2 linked regions of the Bacillus pumilus genome follow. Each later gene encodes a partner of the first gene's protein in a complex. Links are inferred from orthologs where the notes say so. Each region holds a gene or a part of one and is shown in the gene's direction. Other genes may lie near its edges. The genes, in order: uvrA and mfd.

Evidence for each region.
Region 2: the proteins of uvrA (region 1) and mfd are in contact, whole or in part, in a crystal structure (PDB 4DFC), measured with the Escherichia coli proteins. The link is inferred for Bacillus pumilus from one-to-one orthologs.

The regions. Positions count from the first base shown.
Region 1 is NZ_CP046128.1:3,041,819-3,045,613, reverse strand. What follows is about bases 275-3,747. They hold uvrA (excinuclease ABC subunit UvrA), read left to right. Parts: upstream 275-670; coding sequence 671-3,547; downstream 3,548-3,747. Other genes in these bases: uvrB (excinuclease ABC subunit UvrB), read left to right, coding at 275-663. Outside these bases: more of uvrB, read left to right, coding at 1-274; GKC25_RS15595 (hypothetical protein), read right to left, coding at 3,774-3,795. UniProt on the Escherichia coli protein: The UvrABC repair system catalyzes the recognition and processing of DNA lesions. UvrA is an ATPase and a DNA-binding protein. A damage recognition complex composed of 2 UvrA and 2 UvrB subunits scans DNA for abnormalities.
Region 2 is NZ_CP046128.1:62,495-66,862, forward strand. Bases 1-4,046 are described here. They hold mfd (transcription-repair coupling factor), read left to right. Parts: upstream 1-312; coding sequence 313-3,846; downstream 3,847-4,046. Other genes in these bases: GKC25_RS00340 (anti-sigma-F factor Fin family protein), read left to right, coding at 15-245; spoVT (stage V sporulation protein T), read left to right, coding at 3,986-4,046. Outside these bases: more of spoVT, read left to right, coding at 4,047-4,368. UniProt on the Escherichia coli protein: Couples transcription and DNA repair by recognizing RNA polymerase (RNAP) stalled at DNA lesions. Mediates ATP-dependent release of RNAP and its truncated transcript from the DNA, and recruitment of nucleotide excision repair machinery to the damaged site.

The DNA.
Region 1 (3,795 bases):
ATTGAGAAAAATGAGCGTGTGCTCGTGACTACGCTGACGAAGAAAATGTCTGAGGATCTCACAGATTACTTAAAAGAGATCGGAATCAAGGTCAATTATCTGCATTCAGAAATTAAAACCCTTGAGCGGATTGAGATTATTCGAGATTTACGTCTCGGAAAATATGATGTGCTTGTGGGAATCAACCTTCTTCGTGAAGGACTGGATATTCCAGAGGTGTCGCTCGTGACGATTTTAGATGCGGATAAAGAAGGCTTTTTACGCTCTGAAAGATCCCTCATCCAGACGATTGGCCGTGCAGCGAGAAATTCAGAAGGCCGGGTCATTATGTATGCAGATAAAATGACCAAATCAATGGATATTGCGATTCAAGAAACGAAGCGCAGACGAGAGCAGCAAGAGGCGTATAATGAGAAATTTGGGATTACTCCGCAAACCATCCATAAGAAAATCAGAGATGCCATTAAGGCAACAAAGATACATGAGGAATCGGAAGAATATGAAACAAATGCAGCACCAAAGCTGTCAAAAATGAGCAAAAAAGAACGAGAAAAAGTGATCGAAAAGGTCGAGATGGAAATGAAAGATGCAGCAAAAGCGCTTGATTTTGAAAAAGCAGCAGAATTAAGAGATCTATTGCTAGAGCTAAAAGCGGAAGGATGATTGCCTGATGGCTATGGAACGAATAGAGGTGAAAGGTGCTAGAGCCCACAACCTTAAAAATATTGATGTGAATATCCCGCGTGACCAGCTAGTGGTCATCACGGGTTTATCTGGTTCAGGAAAATCGTCTCTTGCCTTTGATACCATTTATGCAGAGGGTCAGCGCCGATACGTTGAATCTCTTTCAGCGTATGCGCGCCAATTTCTCGGTCAAATGGATAAACCGGATGTAGATGCCATTGAAGGTCTTTCTCCGGCGATTAGTATTGACCAGAAGACGACGAGCCGGAACCCTAGATCAACGGTTGGAACCGTTACTGAAATCTATGATTATTTACGTCTCTTGTATGCTCGAGTCGGGAAACCTATTTGTCCGATACATGGGATTGAAATTACGTCCCAAACGATTGAGCAGATGACAGATCGTATTTTAGAATATCCAGAAAGAACGAAATTGCAAGTGCTTGCTCCGGTTGTATCTGGTCGCAAAGGAACACATGTCAAAGTACTTGATCAAATTCGAAAGCAGGGCTATGTTCGAGTAAGAGTCGACGGAGAGATGGAAGATCTGTCAGAAGAGATCGAGCTTGAAAAGAACAAGAAGCATTCCATTGAAGTCGTGATTGACCGAATCGTGGTGAAGGAAGGCGTTGCGGCTCGGCTGTCTGACTCCCTTGAAACGGCGCTGCGACTAGGTGAAGGCCGTGTGATGATTGACGTGATTGGACAAGAAGAGCTGTTATTCAGTGAACATCATGCTTGTCCGCACTGCGGATTCTCTATTGGTGAGCTTGAGCCGAGAATGTTTTCATTTAATAGTCCTTTCGGTGCCTGCCCGAGCTGTGACGGGCTTGGCTCTAAACTAGAAGTTGACCCTGAGCTCGTCATCCCTAATAAGGATTTGACGTTACGACAGCATGCTATTGCCCCATGGGAGCCGCAAAGCTCACAATACTATCCTCAGCTTCTTGAGGCAGTATGTACACATTACGGCATCGACATGGACATTCCAGTGAAGGATATACCGTCGCATTTATTTGATATAATTTTATATGGCAGCGGCTCTGAACGGATTTATTTTAAATATGAAAATGATTTTGGTCAGGTACGTGAAAATGAAATTGAATTTGAAGGCGTTCTTCGTAACATTGAGAGACGCTATAAGGAAACCAGCTCTGATTATATTCGTGAGCAAATGGAAAAATATATGGCTAATCAGCCATGTCCGACATGTAAAGGATATCGTCTGAAAAAAGAAACGCTTGCGGTTCTGATCAATGGAAAACATATCGGAGAAATCACTGATTTGTCTGTCTCTGATGCCCTTGATTTATATGGTGAAATCGAGTTGTCTGAGAAAGATTTGCAGATTGCCCAGCTCATTTTACGTGAAATCAAAGAACGCTTGTCTTTCTTAAATAATGTGGGATTAGATTACCTCACATTGAGCCGGTCAGCGGGCACACTATCCGGCGGAGAGGCGCAGCGGATTCGTCTGGCGACTCAAATCGGGTCAAGGCTGACAGGTGTTCTTTATATATTAGATGAACCATCCATTGGTCTGCATCAGCGTGATAATGACCGGTTGATCGGGACATTGAAAAACATGCGTGACATCGGGAACACCCTCATTGTCGTAGAGCATGATGAGGATACGATGCTGGCCGCTGATTATTTGATTGATATTGGACCTGGAGCAGGAGTTCATGGAGGAGAAGTGATTTCAGCTGGGACGCCGGAAGAAGTCATGAAGGACAAGAAATCTTTAACAGGACAATATTTATCGGGTGAGAAATTTATTCCGCTGCCGATCGAAAGAAGAAAGCCTGACGGCCGCTACATTGAGATCAAAGGTGCAAAAGAAAACAACCTCAAAAACGTCAATGCGAAGTTTCCTCTAGGCGTCTTTACAGCTGTGACCGGTGTGTCCGGCTCAGGGAAAAGTACGCTTGTGAATGAAATTCTATTAAAATCACTTGCGCAAAAACTGCACAGAGCGAAGGCGAAGCCAGGACAGCACAAAGAGATCAAAGGAATGGATCACTTAGATAAGGTGATTGATATTGATCAATCTCCAATCGGCCGTACGCCGAGATCCAATCCAGCTACGTATACAGGCGTATTTGATGATGTGCGGGATGTGTTTGCACAAACCAATGAAGCAAAGATACGAGGCTATAAAAAAGGCAGATTCAGCTTTAACGTCAAAGGCGGACGCTGTGAGGCGTGTCGTGGAGATGGCATTATTAAAATCGAAATGCACTTTTTACCTGATGTGTATGTGCCTTGTGAGGTGTGCCACGGGAAACGTTATAACCGCGAGACACTTGAGGTCACATATAAAGGGAAAAACATTGCCGATGTCCTTGAAATGACTGTGGAGGACGCACTCCAATTTTTCGAGAATATCCCGAAAATTAAGCGGAAGCTTCAAACGATTTTTGATGTTGGGCTAGGATACATTACACTTGGACAGCCTGCGACGACATTGTCCGGGGGAGAGGCGCAGCGTGTGAAATTAGCATCTGAGCTTCACCGCCGTTCAAACGGAAGGTCTCTTTATATTTTAGACGAGCCGACAACAGGTCTGCATGTGGATGATATTGCCCGTTTATTAAAAGTGCTTCAGCGTTTGGTCGAAAACGGAGATACGGTACTAGTGATTGAGCATAACCTTGATATTATCAAGGCTGCTGATTACCTCGTTGATCTCGGACCAGAGGGCGGTGCAGGCGGCGGAACGATCATTGCATCTGGGACTCCTGAGCAGATTGCAAAAGAAGAAGCTTCTTACACTGGTCGATACTTGAAGCCTATTTTAGAACGTGACCGTGAACGAATGAAACAGTTGGTCAAAGAAACAGAAAGTGTAACTTCATCATAAAAAAACCCTCGTTAAGAGGGGTTTCAGATTGTTGACAAAGGGCTAAAATGATGTTTATTTTAGCCCTTTGTCTTCTTTTCAGTGTGATAGAAAAACTTTGAAGTCTAGGAAGGATGAGCACTGGCGCGGAGCGAATTTGACATTCGGGAGCACCAGCGCGCAGTCCTGACAAAGAATGCGAGGGTTTGCCTACACGCTGAAACCCCTCGTTAAGAGGGGTTTTCTTTTATTGCGCATCTTCCTTTGGC
Region 2 (4,368 bases), 3.0 Mb from region 1 along the record:
TGGGAGGATCACGTATGGCTTTGCATTATTACTGCCGGCATTGTGGTGTAAAGGTTGGCAGTCTAGATGAATCCGCTGTTCAAAGTGAAGCACTTGGATTTCATCACTTAACAAATGAGGAAAGAAACGATATGATTTCTTATAGGGAAAATGGTGATCTACATGTACAAACCATTTGTGAGGATTGCCAAGAGGCGCTCGAAAGAAATCCTGATTACCATCAGTATCATACCTTTATTCAATAAAAAGCTTTGGTGTAGATAATAGACCAAAGCGTTTTTCTGTTTTAAACAAGCAGGGAGGAGGAGCCAAATGAAAAATATACAATCATTTATCAAACAAAGTGATGATTTTCAGTCCATTTTTAATGGGCTAAAGGAAGGGTTAAAAGAACAGCTGCTCGCCGGACTATCAGGCTCCGTCAGATCTTTATTTACAGCCGCTATATCAGACGAACTTAAGCGGCCGATGTTTATTGTGACTCACAACTTGTATCAAGCGCAGAAGGTAACAGATGATCTTGCCAGTGTGATTTCAGATCGCTCGGTCCTTCTTTATCCTGTTAATGAACTCATTGCTTCAGAAATTGCCGTTGCCAGCCCTGAGCTCAGAGCACAGCGTCTAGATGTTCTGAACCGGCTGGCGAATGGAGAAAACCCCATTATCGTCACACCGGCTGCAGCGGTGCGCAGAATGCTTCCGCCAGTTGAGCTCTGGAAGGAGAGTCAGATCCATTTAAAGCTCGGTGAAGAAATTGATTTGGAGGCGTTTTCAAAACAACTTGTACAAATCGGTTATGACCGGACGTCGATGGTTGCTGCGCCCGGAGATTTTAGTGTGCGCGGAGGAATCATTGATATTTATTCGTTAACGGAAGATCATCCGATCCGTATTGAGCTGTTTGATACAGAAGTAGACTCGATTCGAACGTTCCACTCAGATACACAGCGTTCATTAGAAACACTTCAAGAGATTAAAATCGGTCCCGCAAAAGAGCTGATTGTGAGAGGTCCTGAACGAGTGAGAGCCATTGAACAGCTTGATCAAGGACTTGCGAAGAGCTTAAAGAAATTTAACTCAGACCAGCAAAAAGAACTGCTTCATCAACATATTTCTGCTGATCGAGAGAAGCTGCTAGAAGGTATCGTGACACAGGAAATGACGAAGTACCTGTCCTATTTCTATGAAAAGCCTGCTAGTTTGCTAGATTACACATCACAGGATACGATTATTATTTTAGATGAAATTAGCAGAATTCAGGAGATGGAAGAACAGCTTGAACAGGAAGAAGCTGATTGGACAATTAGCCTGCTTGAAGAAGGCAATATCCTTCATGATTTATCCCTTTCTTTCCCGTTCCAACAACTGATCAATCAGCAATCGCGGTCTATTCTGTACTACTCCTTGTTCCTGAGACATGTCCAGCAGACAAATCCGCAAAATATCGTCAATGTATCTAGTAAGCAAATGCAGAATTTCCACGGGCAGATGAATGTGCTTGCGAGTGAAATTGAACGCTACAAAAAACAACAATATACAGTTGTCTTCTTAGGTGCGGATGAAGAGCGGACAGATAAACTATCTTCTGTCTTACATGATTATGACATTGAAGCCGCTCTTGCCAAGCCGGACGCCGAGCTTGTAAGCGGACAGGTGTATATTTTACAAGGTGAGCTGCAAACAGGCTTTGAACTGCCGTTATCGAAAATTGCCGTGATCACAGAAGGCGAGCTCTTCAAGAAACGTGTGAAGAAGCAGGCACGTAAGCAAAAGCTGACCAATGCAGAGCGAATTAAGAGCTATTCAGAGCTTCAAGTCGGCGATTATGTGGTGCACATTAACCACGGGATCGGTAAGTATTTAGGAATTGAAACGCTTGAAATCGGCGGCATTCATAAAGATTATTTAAATATTCATTATCAAGGAAGCGACAAGCTTTATGTACCGGTTGAACAAATTGATCAGGTGCAGAAGTATGTCGGATCAGAAGGTAAAGAACCAAAGCTGTACAAACTAGGCGGCAGCGATTGGAAACGTGTGAAGAAAAAAGTGGAAACATCTGTACAGGACATCGCAGATGATCTCATTAAGCTGTATGCGGAACGTGAGGCAAGCAAAGGGTATGCCTTCTCGCCTGATCATGAGATGCAGCGCCAGTTTGAATCAGCGTTCCCTTACCAGGAAACAGATGATCAAATCCGTTCGATTCACGAAATCAAACAAGACATGGAGCGGGAGCGTCCAATGGACCGCCTGCTTTGTGGAGATGTGGGATATGGAAAAACAGAAGTGGCGATTCGAGCGGCCTTCAAAGCCATTGCTGACGGAAAACAGGTTGCTCTGCTTGTACCGACAACCATCTTAGCGCAGCAGCATTTTGACACGATTATGGACCGATTCCAAGACTACCCTGTCAAAATCGCTCAGCTGAGCCGTTTCCGTACAAGAAAAGAAACAACCGAAACGTTAAAAGGGCTGAAAAACGGAACGATTGATATGGTCATCGGCACACACCGTTTGCTTTCTAAAGATATTGTCTATAAAGACTTAGGTTTGTTGATCATTGACGAAGAGCAGCGTTTTGGTGTGACGCATAAAGAGAAAATTAAACAGATGAAAGCCAATATCGATGTACTGACATTAACGGCTACGCCAATTCCGCGTACGCTGCATATGTCTATGCTTGGCGTACGGGATTTATCGGTTATTGAGACACCGCCTGAAAACCGTTTCCCTGTTCAAACCTATGTGGTTGAGTACAATGGCGCTTTAGTCAGAGAAGCGATTGAGCGAGAACTAGCACGCGGCGGTCAAGTGTACTTTCTTTACAACCGTGTTGAAGATATTGAACGCAAAGCAGATGAAATCTCCATGCTAGTCCAAGACGCGAAAGTCAGCTATGCACATGGGAAAATGAGTGAGAACGAGCTGGAATCAGTGATGATCAATTTCCTTGAAGGTGAATCAGATGTATTGGTCAGTACCACCATCATTGAAACGGGAGTCGACATTCCAAATGTGAACACGCTCATCGTCCACGATGCGGATAAAATGGGGCTTTCTCAGCTGTACCAGCTAAGAGGACGAGTAGGACGTTCGAATCGTGTCGCATATGCTTATTTCACGTATCGAAAAGATAAAGTTCTGTCTGAAGTAGCAGAGAAGAGACTTCAAGCTATTAAAGAATTCACAGAGCTCGGATCAGGATTTAAAATTGCGATGCGTGATTTAACGATTCGAGGAGCAGGAAATTTACTTGGTGCACAGCAGCATGGATTCATTGATTCTGTTGGATTCGACCTCTATTCTCAAATGCTGAAAGAAGCCATTGAGGAAAGAAGAGGCGATACAACGGCTCAAGATAAATTCGAACCGGAAATCGATCTGCAAATCGATGCCTACATCCCGGACACTTACATTGCGGATGGGAAGCAAAAGATCGAGATGTATAAACAGTTCAGAGCGATTGGATCAATCGAAGAGCGAAAAGAGCTTCAAGATGAAATGATCGACCGATTTGGTGAATATCCGCAAGAAGTGGCGGACTTGTTCACGATTGCGACGATGAAAGTATACGCAGTGCAGGAACGTGTCGAACTGATCAAGATGGAGAAAGGCATTGTCAGGCTTACTCTTGAAGAGCAAGCAAGCAGTGAAATCGACGGTCAAAAATTATTTGCGCTCAGCAGTAAATATGGTCGTGATATAGGCTTGGGAATGGAAGGCAGCAAGCTGATTATTTCTGTTCAAACGAAAGGCAAGAAGACTGAGGAATGGCTTGAGATCGTTCTGAATATGCTTCGAGGCCTTCAAGAAGTGAAAAAAGAAACCATTCCATCTTCATAAAATTTTGTTTGTCTCTCGTGTATATTACATTTGATGTGACGGATACTAAACTCAGGGTCAAGTGGTGAATGTTGCATAAAGTGGACGCTTTTGTTCCATTCACCCAACACATCATCAAACGAAAGAGAGGCAGCAGTGAATGAAAGCAACTGGAATTGTACGCCGCATCGATGATCTAGGTAGAGTGGTTATTCCGAAGGAGATTCGCAGAACATTGCGCATCCGGGAAGGAGATCCGCTTGAGATTTTCGTCGACCGCGATGGAGAAGTGATTTTGAAGAAATATTCGCCGATTAGTGAGCTAGGAGACTTTGCGAAGGAATATGCTGATGCATTATTCGACAGTTTGGGTCATTCCATCCTGATCTGTGATCGAGATACGTATATTGCTGTATCCGGCAGTTCGAAAAAAGAGTACTTAAACAAATCCATCAGTGATTTACTTGAACGAACAATGGACCAGCGTAATTCTGTATTAGAAGAAAGCAAAAAAGAAATTCAACTTGTCGATGGTATTGATGA